Regions from separate parts of the Peribacillus sp. GL_122 genome, predicted to be linked through region 1. Evidence: a T-box and tRNA genes for the amino acid it is inferred to sense, from the RefSeq annotation. Region 1 holds a T-box; the other holds one or more tRNA genes.

Evidence for each region. A T-box is a leader RNA that pairs with one kind of tRNA and senses whether it is charged. The one in region 1 lies ahead of thrS (threonine--tRNA ligase), so its partner is inferred to be a tRNA-Thr.
Region 2: it encodes a tRNA-Thr, which carries the amino acid that the T-box ahead of thrS (threonine--tRNA ligase) is inferred to sense. The anticodon was not compared.

What each region holds. Positions count from the first base shown of each region.
Region 1 covers NZ_CM174415.1:4,531,432-4,540,434, reverse strand. Annotated here, with positions in the region: gene AC3ISB_RS21970 (thiolase family protein) at 1-281, shown strand, start outside; gene AC3ISB_RS21965 (peptidase) at 293-1,618, shown strand; gene AC3ISB_RS21960 (amino acid permease) at 1,734-3,197, shown strand; gene AC3ISB_RS21955 (DUF7010 family protein) at 3,548-4,153, shown strand; gene AC3ISB_RS21950 (hypothetical protein) at 4,198-4,473, opposite strand; T-box leader at 4,595-4,818, shown strand; T-box leader at 4,849-5,072, shown strand; T-box leader at 5,104-5,325, shown strand; gene thrS (threonine--tRNA ligase) at 5,385-7,292, shown strand; gene AC3ISB_RS21940 (LysE family transporter) at 7,992-8,618, opposite strand; gene AC3ISB_RS21935 (MFS transporter) at 8,949-9,003, shown strand, end outside.
Region 2 covers NZ_CM174415.1:5,150,737-5,159,739, reverse strand. Annotated here, with positions in the region: rRNA gene AC3ISB_RS25100 (23S ribosomal RNA) at 1-1,488, shown strand, start outside; rRNA gene rrf (5S ribosomal RNA) at 1,607-1,722, shown strand; tRNA gene AC3ISB_RS25090 (tRNA-Val) at 1,733-1,808, shown strand; tRNA gene AC3ISB_RS25085 (tRNA-Thr) at 1,819-1,894, shown strand; tRNA gene AC3ISB_RS25080 (tRNA-Lys) at 1,915-1,990, shown strand; tRNA gene AC3ISB_RS25075 (tRNA-Leu) at 1,999-2,080, shown strand; tRNA gene AC3ISB_RS25070 (tRNA-Gly) at 2,089-2,163, shown strand; tRNA gene AC3ISB_RS25065 (tRNA-Leu) at 2,176-2,264, shown strand; tRNA gene AC3ISB_RS25060 (tRNA-Arg) at 2,274-2,350, shown strand; tRNA gene AC3ISB_RS25055 (tRNA-Pro) at 2,362-2,438, shown strand; tRNA gene AC3ISB_RS25050 (tRNA-Ala) at 2,456-2,531, shown strand; tRNA gene AC3ISB_RS25045 (tRNA-Met) at 2,560-2,636, shown strand; tRNA gene AC3ISB_RS25040 (tRNA-Ile) at 2,647-2,723, shown strand; tRNA gene AC3ISB_RS25035 (tRNA-Ser) at 2,745-2,837, shown strand; tRNA gene AC3ISB_RS25030 (tRNA-Met) at 2,942-3,015, shown strand; tRNA gene AC3ISB_RS25025 (tRNA-Asp) at 3,022-3,097, shown strand; tRNA gene AC3ISB_RS25020 (tRNA-Phe) at 3,121-3,196, shown strand; tRNA gene AC3ISB_RS25015 (tRNA-His) at 3,214-3,289, shown strand; tRNA gene AC3ISB_RS25010 (tRNA-Gly) at 3,294-3,367, shown strand; tRNA gene AC3ISB_RS25005 (tRNA-Ile) at 3,373-3,449, shown strand; tRNA gene AC3ISB_RS25000 (tRNA-Asn) at 3,460-3,534, shown strand; tRNA gene AC3ISB_RS24995 (tRNA-Ser) at 3,536-3,626, shown strand; tRNA gene AC3ISB_RS24990 (tRNA-Glu) at 3,630-3,701, shown strand; gene AC3ISB_RS24985 (TraR/DksA C4-type zinc finger protein) at 3,743-4,492, opposite strand; gene AC3ISB_RS24980 (1,4-dihydroxy-2-naphthoate polyprenyltransferase) at 4,639-5,559, opposite strand; gene AC3ISB_RS24975 (isochorismate synthase) at 5,859-7,268, shown strand; gene menD (2-succinyl-5-enolpyruvyl-6-hydroxy-3-cyclohexene-1-carboxylic-acid synthase) at 7,261-9,003, shown strand, end outside.

The DNA of each region.
Region 1 (9,003 bases):
AAGCAGGTCTATCTTTAGAGGATATCGGACTGATTGAACTTAATGAAGCCTTTGCTGCCCAAGCACTTGCAGTGATCAAGGAGTTAGATTTGAATCAGGATATTGTCAATGTCAATGGAGGGGCAATTGCACTTGGTCACCCTGTAGGAGCAACAGGTGCAAAATTGACAGTCACACTGATGCATGAAATGTTGCGTTCACAAGTTAAGTATGGAATGGTAACGTTGTGTATGGCAGGTGGGATGGGACTTTCAGTAATCTATGAGAATATGTGTAATTAAGGAGGATAAATGTGCCGGATATAAAAAAACGGATAAACCAATGGATCAAGGATCATCGGGAAGAAGGAACAACCCTATTGCAAAAAATGGTTCAAGCCCCAAGTACGCAAGGAAATGAAGCAGGGGCACAGGCCATCGTCGCCCAAAAGCTGCAGGAAATGGGTTTGCAGATCGATAGTTGGGAACCTGACGGCGGCGAGCTGAAAAAGCATTCTTATTTCTATTCTCCACGCAGTGAATTTTCCAACAGCCCCAATGTGGTAGGTATCATGAAAGGGACTGGAGGCGGACGTTCCATCATTTTGAACGGACACATCGATGTGGTTCCGGATGGGGACCGGGAGCAGTGGGACGACGACCCTTATAGTGGAGCGATTAAAAATGGAAGAATGTTTGGTCGCGGTGTAACCGATATGAAGGGTGGAAATGTATCGCTAATCCTTGCGATGCAGGCATTGAAGGAAAATGGCATCCAATTAAAAGGAGATGTCATTTTTCAAAGTGTGATTGAAGAAGAAAGCGGTGGGGCCGGAACCTTGGCGGCCGTCCTGAGGGGATATAAAGCAGATGCCGCCCTGATCCCTGAACCGACGAATATGAGGATCTTCCCGAAACAGCAGGGTTCGATGTGGTTCCGAATCCATGTTAAAGGACGGTCAGCCCATGGCGGAACAAGGTATGAAGGCGTTAGTGCGATTGAAAAAAGCATGACTGTCATCAATCATATTCGTGCCTTGGAAGAAAAGCGAAATGCACGTATCAGTGATCCGCTTTATCAGAACACGCCTATTCCGATTCCAATCAATCTAGGTGTCATTGAAGGCGGTAATTGGCCGTCATCCGTCCCTGACCTTGTGAAAATCGAAGGAAGGATGGGCGTTGCGCCGGAGGAAACGATGGAGCAGGCGAAGGATGAAATGGCGGCCTGGTTATTACAGCTGGGGGAAGTGGACCAATGGTTCAAGGAAAACCCGCCCGTATTGGAATGGTTCGGGGCACGCTGGGTTCCAGGAGCAATTGATGTAGAGCATGAACTGATGAATGCGCTTGTTCATCAATATCGGCAAGTTGCCGGACAGGACCCTGTCATTGAAGCCTCCCCTTGGGGAACGGATGGGGGATTGCTGACACATGTCGGTGAAACGCCTGCAATCGTTTTCGGGCCAGGAGTAACCGAGGTTGCACACTATCCAAATGAATACATCCTGCTCGACAACGTGTTCTCAACAGCCGAAATCATTGCCCTTACATTAATTCAATGGTGTGGAATGGAGCCTGAGCAAGATGGGGTCACCCAGGCCGGGAATAGGGAGACGATACCAGGCAATGGCAATTAAACTGGATAGTATCCCAGCAAGTGAAGCGAACTATTAAGACTTTCACAAAGCGGTTGTTAAAAACTCTTTTATTTCTTGAACTTTTAACTTTAAAAGAAAATGAGGTAGGAACCATATGGACATGAATCTCATTGATAATCAAGAACCGACAGTTAAAAGGAAACTGAAAGCAAGGCATATGACCATGATTGCCATTGGCGGTTCAATAGGAACCGGATTATTCCTGGCAAGCGGGGCAACCATCCAGAGCGCAGGGCCCGGCGGTGCCCTTGCTGCCTATGCCTGCATTGGAATCATGGTTTATTTCCTTATGACGAGCTTAGGGGAAATGGCGACATATATGCCTGTGTCGGGATCATTTTCCACCTACGCCACACGCTTTGTTGATCCCGCATTCGGCTTTGCACTTGGCTGGAATTATTGGTTTAACTGGGCAGTCACCCTTGCCGTGGAAATAGCTGCTGCAGCCATCATCATGAAATTCTGGCTCCCTGATGTACCCAGCCTTATATGGAGTGCATTATTTCTTGGAATCGTCTTCACCCTCAACGCCCTATCCATTAAAAGCTATGGTGAATCTGAATATTGGTTTGCCTTAATAAAAGTCATTGCCATCATTTGCTTCATCATTATTGGTTTATTGACCATATTTGGGGTTTTTGGCGGAAAGGTGATCGGATTTGAAAACTTCACCATGGACGAGGCACCATTCAAGGGAGGATTTTTATCGATCATCTCAATCTTTCTTATCGCGGGATTTTCTTTTCAAGGCACGGAACTGGTTGGTATTGCTGCCGGGGAAAGTGAGAATCCCGAAAAAAATGTTCCGAATGCGATCCGCCAAGTATTTTGGCGCATCCTATTGTTTTACATCGGAGCCATCCTGATACTCGGCCTCTTGATTCCATATACAAGTCCAAGTTTGCTGAACGGGGATGTCAAAAACATTTCTGTAAGCCCTTTCACACTTGTCTTTGAACGGGCAGGACTGGCATTCGCGGCATCCGTCATGAATGCGGTCGTATTGACTTCCTTACTATCCGCAGGGAACTCGGGACTATATGCATCAACGCGGATGTTATGGTCGATGGCGAAAGATAAACAAGCTCCCCAATTCCTCGCCAAAGTCAATCGCAGGGGAATCCCGATGAATGCTTTGATTCTAACGGCATTAATTGGCGGGCTCGCCTTCTTGACATCCATTTTTGGGGACCATGTATTTACATGGCTATTGAATGCATCCGGGCTAACCGGCTTCATCGCCTGGATTGGTATTGCAATTAGCCATTATCGCTTTAGACGTGCATATGTTGCACAGGGCGGTGATCTGAACGAATTGAAATATAAAGCAAAATGGTTTCCGCTCGGTCCGATCCTATCATTCGTCCTTTGCATGGGTGTCATTGCAGGGCAGAACTATCAAGCATTCCTAAGCGGCAGCATCGACTGGTATGGCGTCGCCGTCTCCTATATCGGATTACCGATATTTCTGGCGATCTGGTTAGGATACAAGATTTATCACAAGACCAAATTAATATCATTAAAAGATTGTCAATTTGATAAATCAGATGTGGCTTGATATGAATAGATAAAATCCTGAGATCCCTTTGGGGACTCAGGTTTTTTTTATGGACTTTAATTAGACGATATCGGACGAAAATCCAGTTATATCTCCGAAAATAGGATTATATCGACGAAAACGGCAATTATATCGTCGAAAGTAGAAATATATCGACGAAATTCCAGTTATATCTCCGAAAATAGAGATATATCGACGAAAATCCAGTTATATCGACTAAAGCGGCAATTTTCTATTAAAATTCGCATCATGGTAATTTTTTCAATAAACCATTTTTTATAACTGAATAATTGGGGAAGGTGTGCAATACTATTAATCTATGTACTTTTATTACTGTGGATGAAAGGAAAATGAGGATGAAAGAGGCTTATCGCGGTTCTGGAATTGGAGTCATTTTCATGGCGGTCTTCGGTACACTGTGGGCAGGTACTGGTATAATGGGATTGCAGGGGTGGGGGGTTCCCTACGTGGAACTCGCAGCCATAATCGTAGGAATCATAATGGTTATCGAAGGCATTTCATTAATTCATGCATCACAAAAAATGTCCAATCAAGTTTCAGAAAATGGGGCTAGGCGTCTGAAGCGTATCGGATTTTTGTTTAATATGGTCTTCATTGCCGAAGCGGTGCTGATTGGGATTGCCATTGCCGTCTGTAACTTGATCAATCAGACCGATCTTATACCGGGAGTCATCGCCATTATTGTAGGGATTCATTTTTTACCTTTGGCGTCACTTTTCCAAATCAAGGTTTACTATGCAACAGGAGTGCTTCTCTGTTTATTGGCGCTTATCACATTGCTTATTGTGCCAGATACTGTCATGTTTGGGGAGCATCAAATCCTTGCACCGTTATCATTGCTCGGCTTTGGATGCGCGCTAATTCTTTGGTCCACTGGACTTGCGCTATGGCTTAGATTAAAGAAATCAAATCGAACGATAGCCGATGAAGATTGAACCAATCAAAAAACCCGTCATGGCAAACGGGTTTTTCATTTTGATTAATTTTTCATCCAGGTCAAGAGCCTGACAATTTGAAATGGTTCATTCCAAACGAGAATGAAACTTAAAAGAAAGAATGCAGCCACAGCCAAAAATTTCGACTTTCCTTTTTCATTTTTATACATGGCCCCGAAACTGCATAACATACCAATAACTAACGCACCGAATCCCGAAATCATAAGCTGCTCGGAGGCTTTTGGTAAAGCAAGGGAACAGCAAAATGATAGTGTACCAATCACTGCAAATACGATAGACCAATTGCTTAAACGTTTCATAGAGACTCCTTTTTTACTAATTATACCAATTCGGTGTTTGCAATGAAATTAAAAAATTTGAGGTTGTCACTTATGGGAATATATTGTAATATATATAACAATATAAAAATCCATTTTCATTTTAGAAGCATTGATAAGGACATGAATCATTTTTACGGTCTTCAGAGAGGGAAGAGAAGCTGCGAACTTCCTGGCTTAGGAAAATGTTTTACCGCCTTTGAGCCATATCGGTGAACAAGAGTAACTGATATCGTCTAAGCTGCGTTACAAGCTCCAGAGCCATGAGTGTTTCTTGCTTATGGGAAATTGGGTGGAATCACGGGTATAAACGCACTCGTCCCTTACTTAGGGATGGGTGCGTTTTTTATTATTATAATTATTGCCATGATAAGGACATGAATCATTTTTACGGTCTTCAGAGAGGGAAGGGCAGCTGCGAACTTCCTGGCTTAGGGAACTGATTTACCGCCTTTGAGCTATATCGGTGAACAAGAGTAACTGATATCGTCTAAGCTGCGTTACAAGCTCCAGAGCCATGAGTGTTTCTTGCTTATGGGAAATTGGGTGGAATCACGGGTATAAACGCACTCGTCCCTTACTTAGGGATGGGTGCGTTTTTTTATATATAAAAATATTGCCATGATAAGGACATGAATCATTTTTACGGTCTTCAGAGAGGGAAGAGAAGCTGCGAACTTCCTGGCTTAGGAAAATGTTTTACCGCCTTTGAGCTATATCGGTGAACAAAAGTAACTGATATCGTCTAAGCTGCGTTACAAGCTCCAGAGCCATGAGTGTTTCTTGCTTATGGGAAATTGGGTGGAACCACGGGTAAACGCACTCGTCCCTTACTTAGGGATGGGTGCGTTTTTTATTACTTAAAAAGGGGTGTTTATGTGATGGGTGAAAAAATGATTAAAGTTCAATTCCCGGATGGGCAGCAAAAGGAATATCCGCAAGGGATGACAGTGGAAAGTGTGGCAGGGTCCATCAGTTCAAGTTTAAGGAAAAAGGCAGTAGCAGGAAAACTGGATAAGCAACTGGTTGATCTAAGTCACAAGCTGAATGATGATGCAGAACTATCGATTTTGACTCTGGATTCGGATGAAGGATTACAAGTATTACGACATACATCGGCGCATGTTTTGGCGCAGGCAGTGAAAAGATTGTACCAAAATGTGGAATTAGGAATGGGGCCAGTCGTGGAAGATGGTTTTTACTATGATTTTAAGTTAGACCATCCTTTGAGCCCAGAAGATCTACAAGCTATTGAAAAAGAGATGGAACATATCATAAGTGAAAATCTGGAAATCAAAAGGATCGAAGTGACTTATGAAGAAGCTGTGAAGTTATTCGAGGGCAGAGGGGAGTCATTCAAGTTGGATATAGCAAAGAACATCCCTAATGGTCAAAAATTAACGCTCTATCAACAGGGGGAATTCGTCGATCTTTGCAGAGGGCCGCACCTTCCATCCACATCATTTGTAAAATCGTTCAAATTGACTCGTGTATCTGGTGCCTATTGGCGGGGAGACAATCAAAATGAAGTTCTTCAAAGGGTGTATGGCGTGGCATTCCGAAAGAAAAAGGATCTACAGGAATACTTTGAATTCCTGGAAGAAGCAGCCAAACGTGATCACCGTAAATTAGGGAAGCAGTTGGAGTTATTCATGTTTTCGGAGGAAGCCCCTGGAATGCCGTTTTATTTACCGAAAGGGCAAATCGTTAGAAATGAATTGGAGAAATTCTCGCGGGAGCTTCAGACTGAAGCTGATTACGACGAAGTTCGGACTCCTTTCATGATGAACCAGCGGTTATGGGAACAATCGGGTCACTGGGATCATTACCATGAGAATATGTACTTCACTGAGGTGGATCAAACAAAATTCGCGATGAAGCCAATGAACTGTCCGGGTCATATGCTTATTTTCAAAAACAGTCTTTATTCTTACAGGGATTTGCCAATCCGGATGGCCGAATTCGGTCAAGTCCACCGTCATGAATATAGCGGTGCATTGAACGGGATGCTGCGGGTCCGTACATTTTGTCAGGATGATGCCCACATCTATGTTCGGCAGGATCAAATCGAAAGCGAAATTAAACAAGTGTTTCATCTGATTGATAAGGTGTATCGCACTTTTGGATTCGAGTATTCCGTGGAGCTCTCGACGCGTCCAGAGGATTCAATGGGCGATGATTCCCTTTGGGAAGCTTCTGAAACAGCCTTGAAAAATGTTCTGGAAAGCATCGGGATACATTATCAAGTAAATGAAGGGGACGGAGCATTTTATGGACCGAAAATTGATTTTCATATTAAAGATGCATTAAAACGAAGCCACCAATGTGCAACAATCCAGCTTGATTTTCAAATGCCCGACAAATTTGATCTGAATTACATCGATGAAAATAATGAAAAAGTTCGTCCGGTCGTCATTCATCGTGCCATTTTTGGATCGATCGATCGTTTTTTTGGAATTCTGATAGAACACTTTGCCGGTGCTTTTCCGGCATGGCTTGCCCCGGTGCAAGTACAGATCATCCCTGTCTCACAAGTTCATTTGAATTATTGTTTAAAGGTTCAAAAAGAACTGAAGAATCAAGGCATAAGAGTGAAAATTGATGATCGGAATGAAAAGCTGGGGTATAAAGTCAGGGAAGCACAGTTGGGAAAAATCCCATATATGCTGATTCTTGGAGATAAAGAAGAGAAAGAAAATGAAGTGAATGTCCGGAAATACGGGGAACAAGAAGTTGAAAATGTCGCAATAGAAACGTTCATCAAGAAAATGGCCCAGCAAATAAAAGAACGCAGCATCTAACAAGAACGCAGCCTAATCCGGAACTCACGAGTAAATGCACGAAACTCACGAGTAAATGCACGAAACTCACGAGTAAATGCACGAAACTCACGAGTAAATGCGCGAAACTCACGAGTAAATGCTCCTTAGATAATGTTTGGATAAAAAAAGACAGCCGAATAAATCCGGCTGTCTTTTTTCTATCTACAAATCCATACCCAGCCAACGCCCGGAATGAACTGCTGGAAACAGTTACGACCCGGGCTGCCGTGCCCGCCGCCAGGGCAGGTTAATCCTAGGTATTGTAATCCAACTATATCTGTATGATGAACTTCATTTGGAATGCCACCTTCAAGTATCTGTGCCATACCAGTAGCATTATTTCCCCATTAAAATAAAGGTGTGCAAGGTGTTACCCCAAAAAACCTCTGAAACAATGACCTTGTCGGCCTGCGTTTAAATGGCTCTGAATAGTGGTTACTGGAACCAGTGTTTGTACTGGCAGTCTGTCATCATAATAAGGCAAATTAGCATAAGAATTATCGTAATAATATGGAACAGTAAAGTATGGAACATTATAAAAGTAATAACCGTGATTATACTTTGTGTTTACCCTTTCAGGCTATGAACAATGGGGGATAAGTGTCCGGCATGGACAAAGAAGGATAATAAAATAGGCGGCCTGTTTTATCTATTTAATACGAACTCACGAGTAAATGCTTATGTAAATAAAACCTTGGCTGCTTGGATGGCAAAGTAAATGCCAATCCCTATAAGGGATATACCCGAAATGATCGAGATGCCCATTAGAATGGGTTTGGATAAAAAGCGTCTGAAGGTGCTGGCGATGATGGCCATTGCGAAATCCCAGGTTAAGAGGCCGACAAGGATACCTGAACTGTAAAAAAGTAAATGATCCATATCATATTTTGAAGCGGAGTTTGCGAGAATGGATCCATAAATCCCCAGCCAAAACAAAATGGATAAAGGATTCGAAAGGGACATGATGAATCCTGTCAGGAATGAAGAAAAAAGGGAATCTTTCGCTTTTCGTGCATTCACTTCAATCTTACCTGCACTTAGCAGACTTTCGATTCCGGTATAGGTCAGGACGAAAAATCCAAAAAGCCATAAAAATGTCTTCATGAAGGGGTTGTCCAAAAAGTGGACGACACCGAAAAAGACGAGGGCTATAAAAACAAAATCCGCTAAAATGGCACCCCAGCCAAAAATCCAGGCATGCCAAAAACCCTTCTTGATTCCTTTGTCCAATTGAGCAGCGTTTATGGGTCCGATAGGAGCCGCCAGTGATAAACCTAATAATACATAGCTGAAAAAAACACCCAATTCATCACCTCATCGTTTGATACATCTTCGCTTATTTGAATGTATTCAAACAATTGGACTTGTACCACCTTTTTAGTCCTTTTTTGAGTGGGTACGGTGAATCATAGTCTCGTTTGCTGTTCACCTAGTCGATAACAAATGTAAAAAAAAAGAGAAGAATATTTTAAAGGTCAAAAGGGGTAATTTTGGGAAAAGCGCTACTGAATAAATCCATCAAAGCTATAACATAATAATTTAAGACATCTAAAAAATGATGCAAAACATATTGATTTCACAAATGGTTACCTTTTATGCAATAAGTTGCTTTTATAATGGATGAGGAGTGTAAGTATGGAAGGTCATGAGAAGCAAAATAAAGATGTAAGCGTGTGGTGCCTGATCAGTA
Region 2 (9,003 bases), 620 kb from region 1:
ACCACCTATACATCGTTTGAATGATGGGGGGACGCAGAAGGATAGGGTAAGCGCGCTGTTGGATATGCGCGTCCAAGCAGTTAGGCCGGAAACGAGGCAAATCCCGTTTCCATTAAGGCGGAGCTGTGATGGCGAGGGAAATATAGTACCGAAGTTCCTGATTCCACGCTGCCAAGAAAAGCCTCTAGTGAGATGTAAGGTGCCCGTACCGCAAACCGACACAGGTAGGCGAGGAGAGAATCCTAAGGTGTGCGAGAGAACTCTCGTTAAGGAACTCGGCAAAATGACCCCGTAACTTCGGGAGAAGGGGTGCTTTTTAGGGTGAATAGCCCAGAAAAGCCGCAGTGAATAGGCCCAGGCGACTGTTTAGCAAAAACACAGGTCTCTGCGAAGCCGCAAGGCGAAGTATAGGGGCTGACACCTGCCCGGTGCTGGAAGGTTAAGGGGAGAGGTTAGCGCAAGCGAAGCTTTGAACCGAAGCCCCAGTAAACGGCGGCCGTAACTATAACGGTCCTAAGGTAGCGAAATTCCTTGTCGGGTAAGTTCCGACCCGCACGAAAGGTGTAACGATCTGGGCACTGTCTCAACGAGAGACTCGGTGAAATTATAGTACCTGTGAAGATGCAGGTTACCCGCGACAGGACGGAAAGACCCCGTGGAGCTTTACTGCAGCCTGATATTGAATTTTGGTACAGCTTGTACAGGATAGGTAGGAGCCTGAGAAGCCGGAGCGCTAGCTTCGGTGGAGGCGTTGGTGGGATACTACCCTGGCTGTATTGAAATTCTAACCCGCGCCCCTTATCGGGGTGGGAGACAGTGTCAGGTGGGCAGTTTGACTGGGGCGGTCGCCTCCTAAAGAGTAACGGAGGCGCCCAAAGGTTCCCTCAGAATGGTTGGAAATCATTCGTAGAGTGTAAAGGCACAAGGGAGCTTGACTGCGAGACCTACAAGTCGAGCAGGGACGAAAGTCGGGCTTAGTGATCCGGTGGTTCCGCATGGAAGGGCCATCGCTCAACGGATAAAAGCTACCCCGGGGATAACAGGCTTATCTCCCCCAAGAGTCCACATCGACGGGGAGGTTTGGCACCTCGATGTCGGCTCATCGCATCCTGGGGCTGTAGTCGGTCCCAAGGGTTGGGCTGTTCGCCCATTAAAGCGGTACGCGAGCTGGGTTCAGAACGTCGTGAGACAGTTCGGTCCCTATCCGTCGCGGGCGCAGGAAATTTGAGAGGAGCTGTCCTTAGTACGAGAGGACCGGGATGGACGCACCGCTGGTGTACCAGTTGTCTTGCCAAAGGCATAGCTGGGTAGCTACGTGCGGACGGGATAAGTGCTGAAAGCATCTAAGCATGAAGCCCCCCTCAAGATGAGATTTCCCATGGCGCAAGCTAGTAAGATCCCTGAAAGATGATCAGGTTGATAGGTCAGAGGTGGAAGCGTGGCGACATGTGGAGCTGACTGATACTAATAGATCGAGGACTTAACCAAAGCTTTAAAAAAATGAAATACCTTCTTATTATCTAGTTTTGAAGGAATGAAAATTTCTTCTTGCATTTTCTCAAAAAGACGTTATAATAATATATGTCTTGAAAAAATGTTAAAATTGTTTGGTGACGATAGCGAAGAGGTCACACCCGTTCCCATTCCGAACACGGCAGTTAAGCTCTTCAGCGCCGATGGTAGTTGGGGGTTTCCCCCTGTGAGAGTAGGACGTCGCCAAGCAGTTTCATATGGAGGATTAGCTCAGCTGGGAGAGCATCTGCCTTACAAGCAGAGGGTCGGCGGTTCGATCCCGTCATCCTCCACCATTTTACACCTGCCGGTGTAGCTCAACTGGTAGAGCAACTGACTTGTAATCAGTAGGTTGGGGGTTCAAGTCCTCTTGCCGGCACCATTTTAAGATAGTACAAGCACGAGCCATTAGCTCAGTTGGTAGAGCATCTGACTTTTAATCAGAGGGTCGAAGGTTCGAATCCTTCATGGCTCACCATTTTATATGCGGGTGTGGCGGAATTGGCAGACGCACCAGACTTAGGATCTGGCGCCGCAAGGCGTGGGGGTTCAAGTCCCTTCACCCGCATCTTTCATGCGGAAGTAGTTCAGTGGTAGAATACAACCTTGCCAAGGTTGGGGTCGCGGGTTCGAATCCCGTCTTCCGCTCCACTTTTCGTATGTGCCGGGGTGGCGGAACTGGCAGACGCACAGGACTTAAAATCCTGCGGTAGGTGACTACCGTACCGGTTCGATTCCGGTCCTCGGCACCATCATAATATGCGCCCGTAGCTCAATTGGATAGAGCATCTGACTACGAATCAGAAGGTTGTAGGTTCGACTCCCGCCGGGCGCACCATGTTTTTATTGCGGGAAGTAGCTCAGCTTGGTAGAGCACTTGGTTTGGGACCAAGGGGTCGCAGGTTCGAATCCTGTCTTCCCGACCACGTGATTTTTAATGAATGGGGCCTTAGCTCAGCTGGGAGAGCGCCTGCCTTGCACGCAGGAGGTCAGCGGTTCGATCCCGCTAGGCTCCACCATTTTTCAATCAGATACTTATATTATATTGGCGGTGTAGCTCAGCTGGCTAGAGCGTACGGTTCATACCCGTGAGGTCGGGGGTTCGATCCCCTCCGCCGCTACCAATAAATATAAGGACCTTTAGCTCAGCTGGTTAGAGCAGACGGCTCATAACCGTCCGGTCGTAGGTTCGAGTCCTACAAGGTCCACCATATTCACTTTTCAAAAGCCATGGAGGTATACCCAAGTTCGGCTGAAGGGATCGGTCTTGAAAACCGACAGGGGAGTCAAATCCCGCGGGGGTTCGAATCCCTCTACCTCCTCCATTTTTTCAAAAAAGCAACAAGTTGTTTTGAAACACCCTTACATAATGGATGTGGACAAAACGATATACACGAAAACTTGATGCAAATCGTTTCATTATTACCGTCGCGGGGTGGAGCAGTCCGGTAGCTCGTCGGGCTCATAACCCGAAGGTCGCAGGTTCAAATCCTGTCCCCGCAATTATTAGGTCCCGTGGTGTAGCGGTTAACATGCCTGCCTGTCACGCAGGAGATCGCGGGTTCGATTCCCGTCGGGACCGCCATTCTTTAAATTTGATACATATGTGGCTCAGTAGCTCAGTCGGTAGAGCAAAGGACTGAAAATCCTTGTGTCGGCGGTTCGATTCCGTCCTGAGCCACCATATTTCAAAAAATTACGGCGATTGTGGCGAAGTGGTTAACGCACCTGATTGTGGTTCAGGCATTCGTGGGTTCGATTCCCATCAGTCGCCCCATTTCGCGGGTGTAGTTTAGTGGTAAAACCTCAGCCTTCCAAGCTGATGATGAGGGTTCGATTCCCTTCACCCGCTCCAAATATGGGCCTATAGCTCAGCTGGTTAGAGCGCACGCCTGATAAGCGTGAGGTCGATGGTTCGAGTCCATTTAGGCCCACCATATTCATTGTTCCGCAGTAGCTCAGTGGTAGAGCATTCGGCTGTTAACCGAACGGTCGTAGGTTCGAGTCCTACCTGCGGAGCCATGGGGAAGTACTCAAGAGGCTGAAGAGGCGCCCCTGCTAAGGGTGTAGGTCGCGCGAGCGGCGCGAGGGTTCAAATCCCTCCTTCTCCGCCAGTTGGCCCGTTGGTCAAGCGGTTAAGACACCGCCCTTTCACGGCGGTAACACGGGTTCGAATCCCGTACGGGTCATAACAAAAAAGGAAGCATACATTCATGTATGCTTCTTTTTTTCATTTCTTTTCATTGATATAACTATCTTTTTGTTTATAGGGAATGTCTCCAAGATTGGATTCTATATTTTCTTCTTCAAGTGTATCTTCATATTCCTTTTGCTTTTTGTTCGTTATATTCACTCTATTTTTTCCTTCGATATTATTTGCGGCAAATCCTTCATAGTCTTCAGGAAACCCGTTCGTTTCATCCTCGGTTTTATAAAGGTCATTATAATTATCATGATCTCCTGTGTAATCGGATGGTGTTTCGGATGTACCGAATTTGGCAACTTCACCAAAGCTATCTTCTTTATCCACCATTTTGATTCCATGACGATTTTCAAAATGATCACCCTTGGATGGAATCAGTATTTCCTCTTCCACAGGCCGGTCTTGTGAAAGTGGCCGTTCTGGGGCGTGCTCGACACAGTAGAGGGTGCTTGGGATCGCTTCAAGCCTCTCGATGGGGATTTCCCTATTGCAGGTTTTACAATGGCCATACGAACCTTCCTCCATGGCTTTCAAAGCTTCATCGATTTTCTCCATTTCGGATTGTGCATGCTCATCGAGTGCTTGATTCCGTTCCATCTCGAATAGTTCGGTTCCTAGGTCAGCAGGATGATTATCATAGGCTGATAATTCCCCTACGGATTCGGTCTGGCTTTTCTCCAGAACGGATTGTTCATCATTTTGAATTCTATTACTTAGCTCATTTTTTTCTTGAAGCAGTTCTTTTTGAAATTTTTGCGTTTGTTGTTTCGTTGCCATATCGGATTCACTCCTTCTAAAGTCTAAATCTCATTTTATAATGGTAGGATGGTTGTATTATCTATTACCCGAATCGGGGTATAGGAAAACAATATGGAACGGATGATAGAAAAAAAGGACTGAGCGATGAGCTCAGTCCTCGGAGATTATATAAGATAGCTGATGAATAATCCAATGGCCATGAGTAAGCCAAAGAAGGTGTTCGTTTGTGCCGTGGCTTTCATTGCTGGCACCATCGTGATCGGCTGCGTTTTACCTACGAAGCCTTTGATTGCGGCCAGGGCTTTCGGGATGCTTAGGAAGGCAAGGAGGATCCACGCCGTTACGCTTCCGGTAAGGACTAGCCCAACTAGCCATAGATAAGAGAAGGCGAACATGATTGCCATGAATGTCAAGGCGTTTTTCCGACCCATGACTACCGGCATCGTTTTGCGGCCATGTGCCTTATCTCCGTCATGGTCACGTAGGTTATTGGATAAGTTGATCAATCCGACCAATATTCCACTTGGAATGGCAATTAAGATAGCTGTTGAAGAAACATCACCGGTTTGAATGAAAAAGGCGATCAGGATTATCAAAAAGCCCATGAACAATCCAGAAAAAAGTTCCCCGAATGGTGTATATGAAATGGGCAGGGGGCCGCCTGTATAAAGATAGCCGACAAGCATGCAAACCAGTCCTACTGCAGCAAGCCACCAAGATGATGCGGCACAGATATAGATTCCAACTATCAAGGCGATGGCATACATGCCAAGGGCCAAGTTCATGATTAGTTTGGGGGTCATCCCATGACGGACGATCCCGCCGCCAATGCCTACGGATTCCTCCGTATCCAAGCCTCTCTTGAAATCATAGTATTCATTGAATAAATTGGTTGCAGCTTGAATCAGGATACTTGCAATCATCATGGCAGCGAATAATAACCAATTCACTCCATCTTCCAAAAGTGCAATAACAGTTCCAAGTAAGACTGGGACAAAAGCTGCGGTTAGTGTATGTGGACGAATTAACTCCCACCAAATCTTCCAGGTCCGTTTAAGGGGAAGTCCGTCGTATTCTGTTTGCATTATTTCTCTCCTCAAAATCATTATTGGTTCTCTCGAAATTATAACAAATATTGAAATGTTGCACAAAAGGTAATCCTAATAAATACAGGAAAAGTGGGCAAGGGTGATATTTGGAATTCATGGATGGGGCATTTCCAGAATCAAGGATATTTCTCTACATTCGCTAAGATTCATATAATAAGGAAAAAAGCAGGAAAGAATCGTTTGGTAAAGGGGCGTTTTATTGACATGAGGTTCAAGGGAGGTGTATCTTTAAATAGGTTAAAAAGCTTTTAAAATGTACATTTGGGGGGATTTTTTTGGCTATCTCAGAGGAAACTGAACAGTTTCAGGGACTGGCTTCAGCTATACAAAAGGCGAAGGACTTGAATGATCAAGTTCTATTCAGTCATATTAAGAAAGTTAATTGCAACAACCCCCTTTCATTTTATCAAGCTGGAAGAGAACGGTACGCGGGTGAGCGCTTTTTCTGGGAGGACCCTGCAAAGGAAATAACCATCACCGGTTTAGGCAATGTTAAGAAACTCAAAGCGGCATCGAATGCCGAACGTTATAGAGAAGTCGAAAAGAGCTGGATCAAACTGCAGAATACTGCTGTCAAAACAGGAGTGACCGATGTAGAAGCGACAGGTCCTATACTGTTTGGGGGCTTTTCTTTTGATTATGAAACTAACAGTACACTCCTGTGGAATCAGTTCGGGGACAACCTGTTTTATATACCTGCCTTCATGCTGTCAATAGTGGGGAATCAAGCTTACTTAACGACAAACTTACTTTGTTCGCCTGATGATTCAGAAAAACTCTTCATAGATATGATAAATGAACGGGAAGCTTTCCTTTTCGAAAGCTTGGATGGCAATGGATCGGGTGCAAATTCCCTTGTTATGCAGAGGGAAGTCGAACCTGAGAAATGGAAGCGGACGGTCGAAGAGGCTGTTCAGGAAATCAAGACGACAGATCTCGACAAGATCGTTTTGGCAAGGGAGCTTAGACTTGGTTTTGAACGTTCCATCGATTCAGGGAAAGTGCTTGAACAATTGATTGCTGAGCAGCCATTAAGCTATATTTTCAGTTTGGAGGCTGGCGGTGACTGTTTTGTAGGTGCCACCCCTGAACGTTTAATTAAGAAACAGGGAAATGAAGTTTTTTCAACATGTCTTGCCGGATCGATGGGGCGAGGGAAAGATGAGCAGGAAGATGTTTGTCTTGGTGAAGAATTGCTGCATGACCAAAAGAATTTACAAGAACATCAATATGTCGTGTCGATGATATCCAATGCTTTTGATTCTGTATGCGAAAAAGTGATGGTTCCTGCCGAACCGACACTTATGAAAAACCGTCATATCCAGCATTTGTACACACCGGTCCGTGGTATATCCAAGGAAGGTGTCACGATTTTTGAATTCGTCGAGAACCTCCATCCTACACCTGCTATGGGCGGACTTCCAAAAGAAAAGGCCGTTGTCCGGATTCGGGAAATGGAAGATCTTGAACGCGGCTTTTATGCGGGTCCTTTAGGTTGGGTGGATACGTATGGAAACGGGGAATTCGCTGTAGGGATACGTTCTGCCCTAATACAGAACAATGAGGCATCCCTCTTTGCCGGATGCGGGGTAGTTGAAGATTCGACTCCCGAAAGTGAATTCCGCGAAACAGGGATTAAATTCAATCCGATGTTAAGTGCTTTAGGAGGAAATCTTAATGAATGACCGAGATGCATTGACAGCGTATGCTGCTTCATTCGTCGATGAGCTGGCACAAAATGAGGTGAAGCATGTGGTGGTGAGCCCAGGTTCACGATCCACGCCCATAGCTTTGTTGCTAGTGGAACATCCTGATATCGAAATTCATATTAATGTGGATGAGCGTTCGGCTGCTTTTTTTGCCCTTGGTTTGGCTAAGGCCTTAAAAGAACCTGTTGGACTTCTTTGTACGTCCGGTACAGCCGCAGCAAACTATTACCCGGCCGTCATTGAGGCTTTCTATTCAAGAGTGCCGCTTATTGTACTTACCGCTGACCGACCGCATGAATTGCGTGATGTCGGAGCCCCGCAGGCGATCGATCAGATACATCTTTACGGGAGACATGTAAAATGGTTTGTCGAAATGGCACTTCCTGAAAGCACGGATGGGATGATGCGGTATGCCAGAACGGTCGGTGCAAGAGCAGTGGCTACAGCGGCAGCTGGACCTGCAGGGCCTGTACATTTGAATTTCCCGCTTCGTGAACCATTGATTCCGGATCTTGAGAAAGCAAAGGAGTACAGACAAAATAAAATGACGCCTGCAGTGTTGATTGACAGTGGAGAACGGTCACTGTCCGCATCACAAATAGAAGCTGTGGCAACTACATTGTCACAAGCTAAGCAAGGTATGATCGTATGTGGCGAATTACCGCATCCAGAGATGAAGGAGGCCATCGTCGCATTAGCGGAAAAACTTGCTTTTCCTATACTGGCTGATCCCCTTTCACAGTTAAGGAGCGGAAGTCACGACAAAGCTGTCATAATTGATGCGTACGATACGTTTCTACGCGATGAAACGGCTACAGCGGCTTTCAGGCCGGAAGTGATCTTGCGTTTCGGGGCAATGCCTGTTTCTAAACCCTTATTGTTATTCATGAAAAAACAAAAACAGGCAATCACTTTGGTCGTCGATGGCGGAGCAGGCTGGCGTGAACCAGCCGGATTGGCAACGAATATGATTTACAGCGAAGAGAAAGATTTTTGTTTAAAAATTGCTGATAAAATTATTGCTTCCCCCGATGATGAATGGCTTCGCTTATGGCAGACCGTCAACGGAGCGACGAAGGATGCCCTGGCCTCCGTCAGGGATGAATCGGAGTTAAGTGAAGGCAAGCTGTTCGCCCTGCTTGCTGATATGATGCCATTGGAATCGACGCTGTTTGTCGGGAATAGCATGCCCATACGTGATTTGGATACTTTCTTTTTGAATAATGGAAAAGGAATCAAAACTATGGCAAATCGCGGTGCGAATGGAATCGATGGTGTCGTTTCAACTGCTCTTGGCGTAAGCACGGTATCGGAAAATACAGTGCTGGCAATCGGGGATTTAAGCTTTTTCCATGATATGAATGGCTTGCTTGCGGCAAAACTTCAAAAACAAAATATCACGATATTGCTGATTAATAATGATGGCGGCGGCATATTCTCCTTCTTGCCGCAGGCGAATGAGAGGGAACATTTCGAAACGCTATTCGGCACGCCTCATGGGCTTGATTTTTCCCATACTTCCCAGCTTTATGGCGGTAAATACAACAAGGTGCAAAGTTGGGATGAGTTTGAGAAGGTATTTACGGAGTCATTCGAAATGAAAGGTCTTAAAATCATCGAAGTACCGACAGAAAGAGAGTCCAATTTACAAAAGCATCGAAATTTGTGGAGCTTTGTTTCCCAGGAAATAAAAATGGTGTTAGACAGGGAA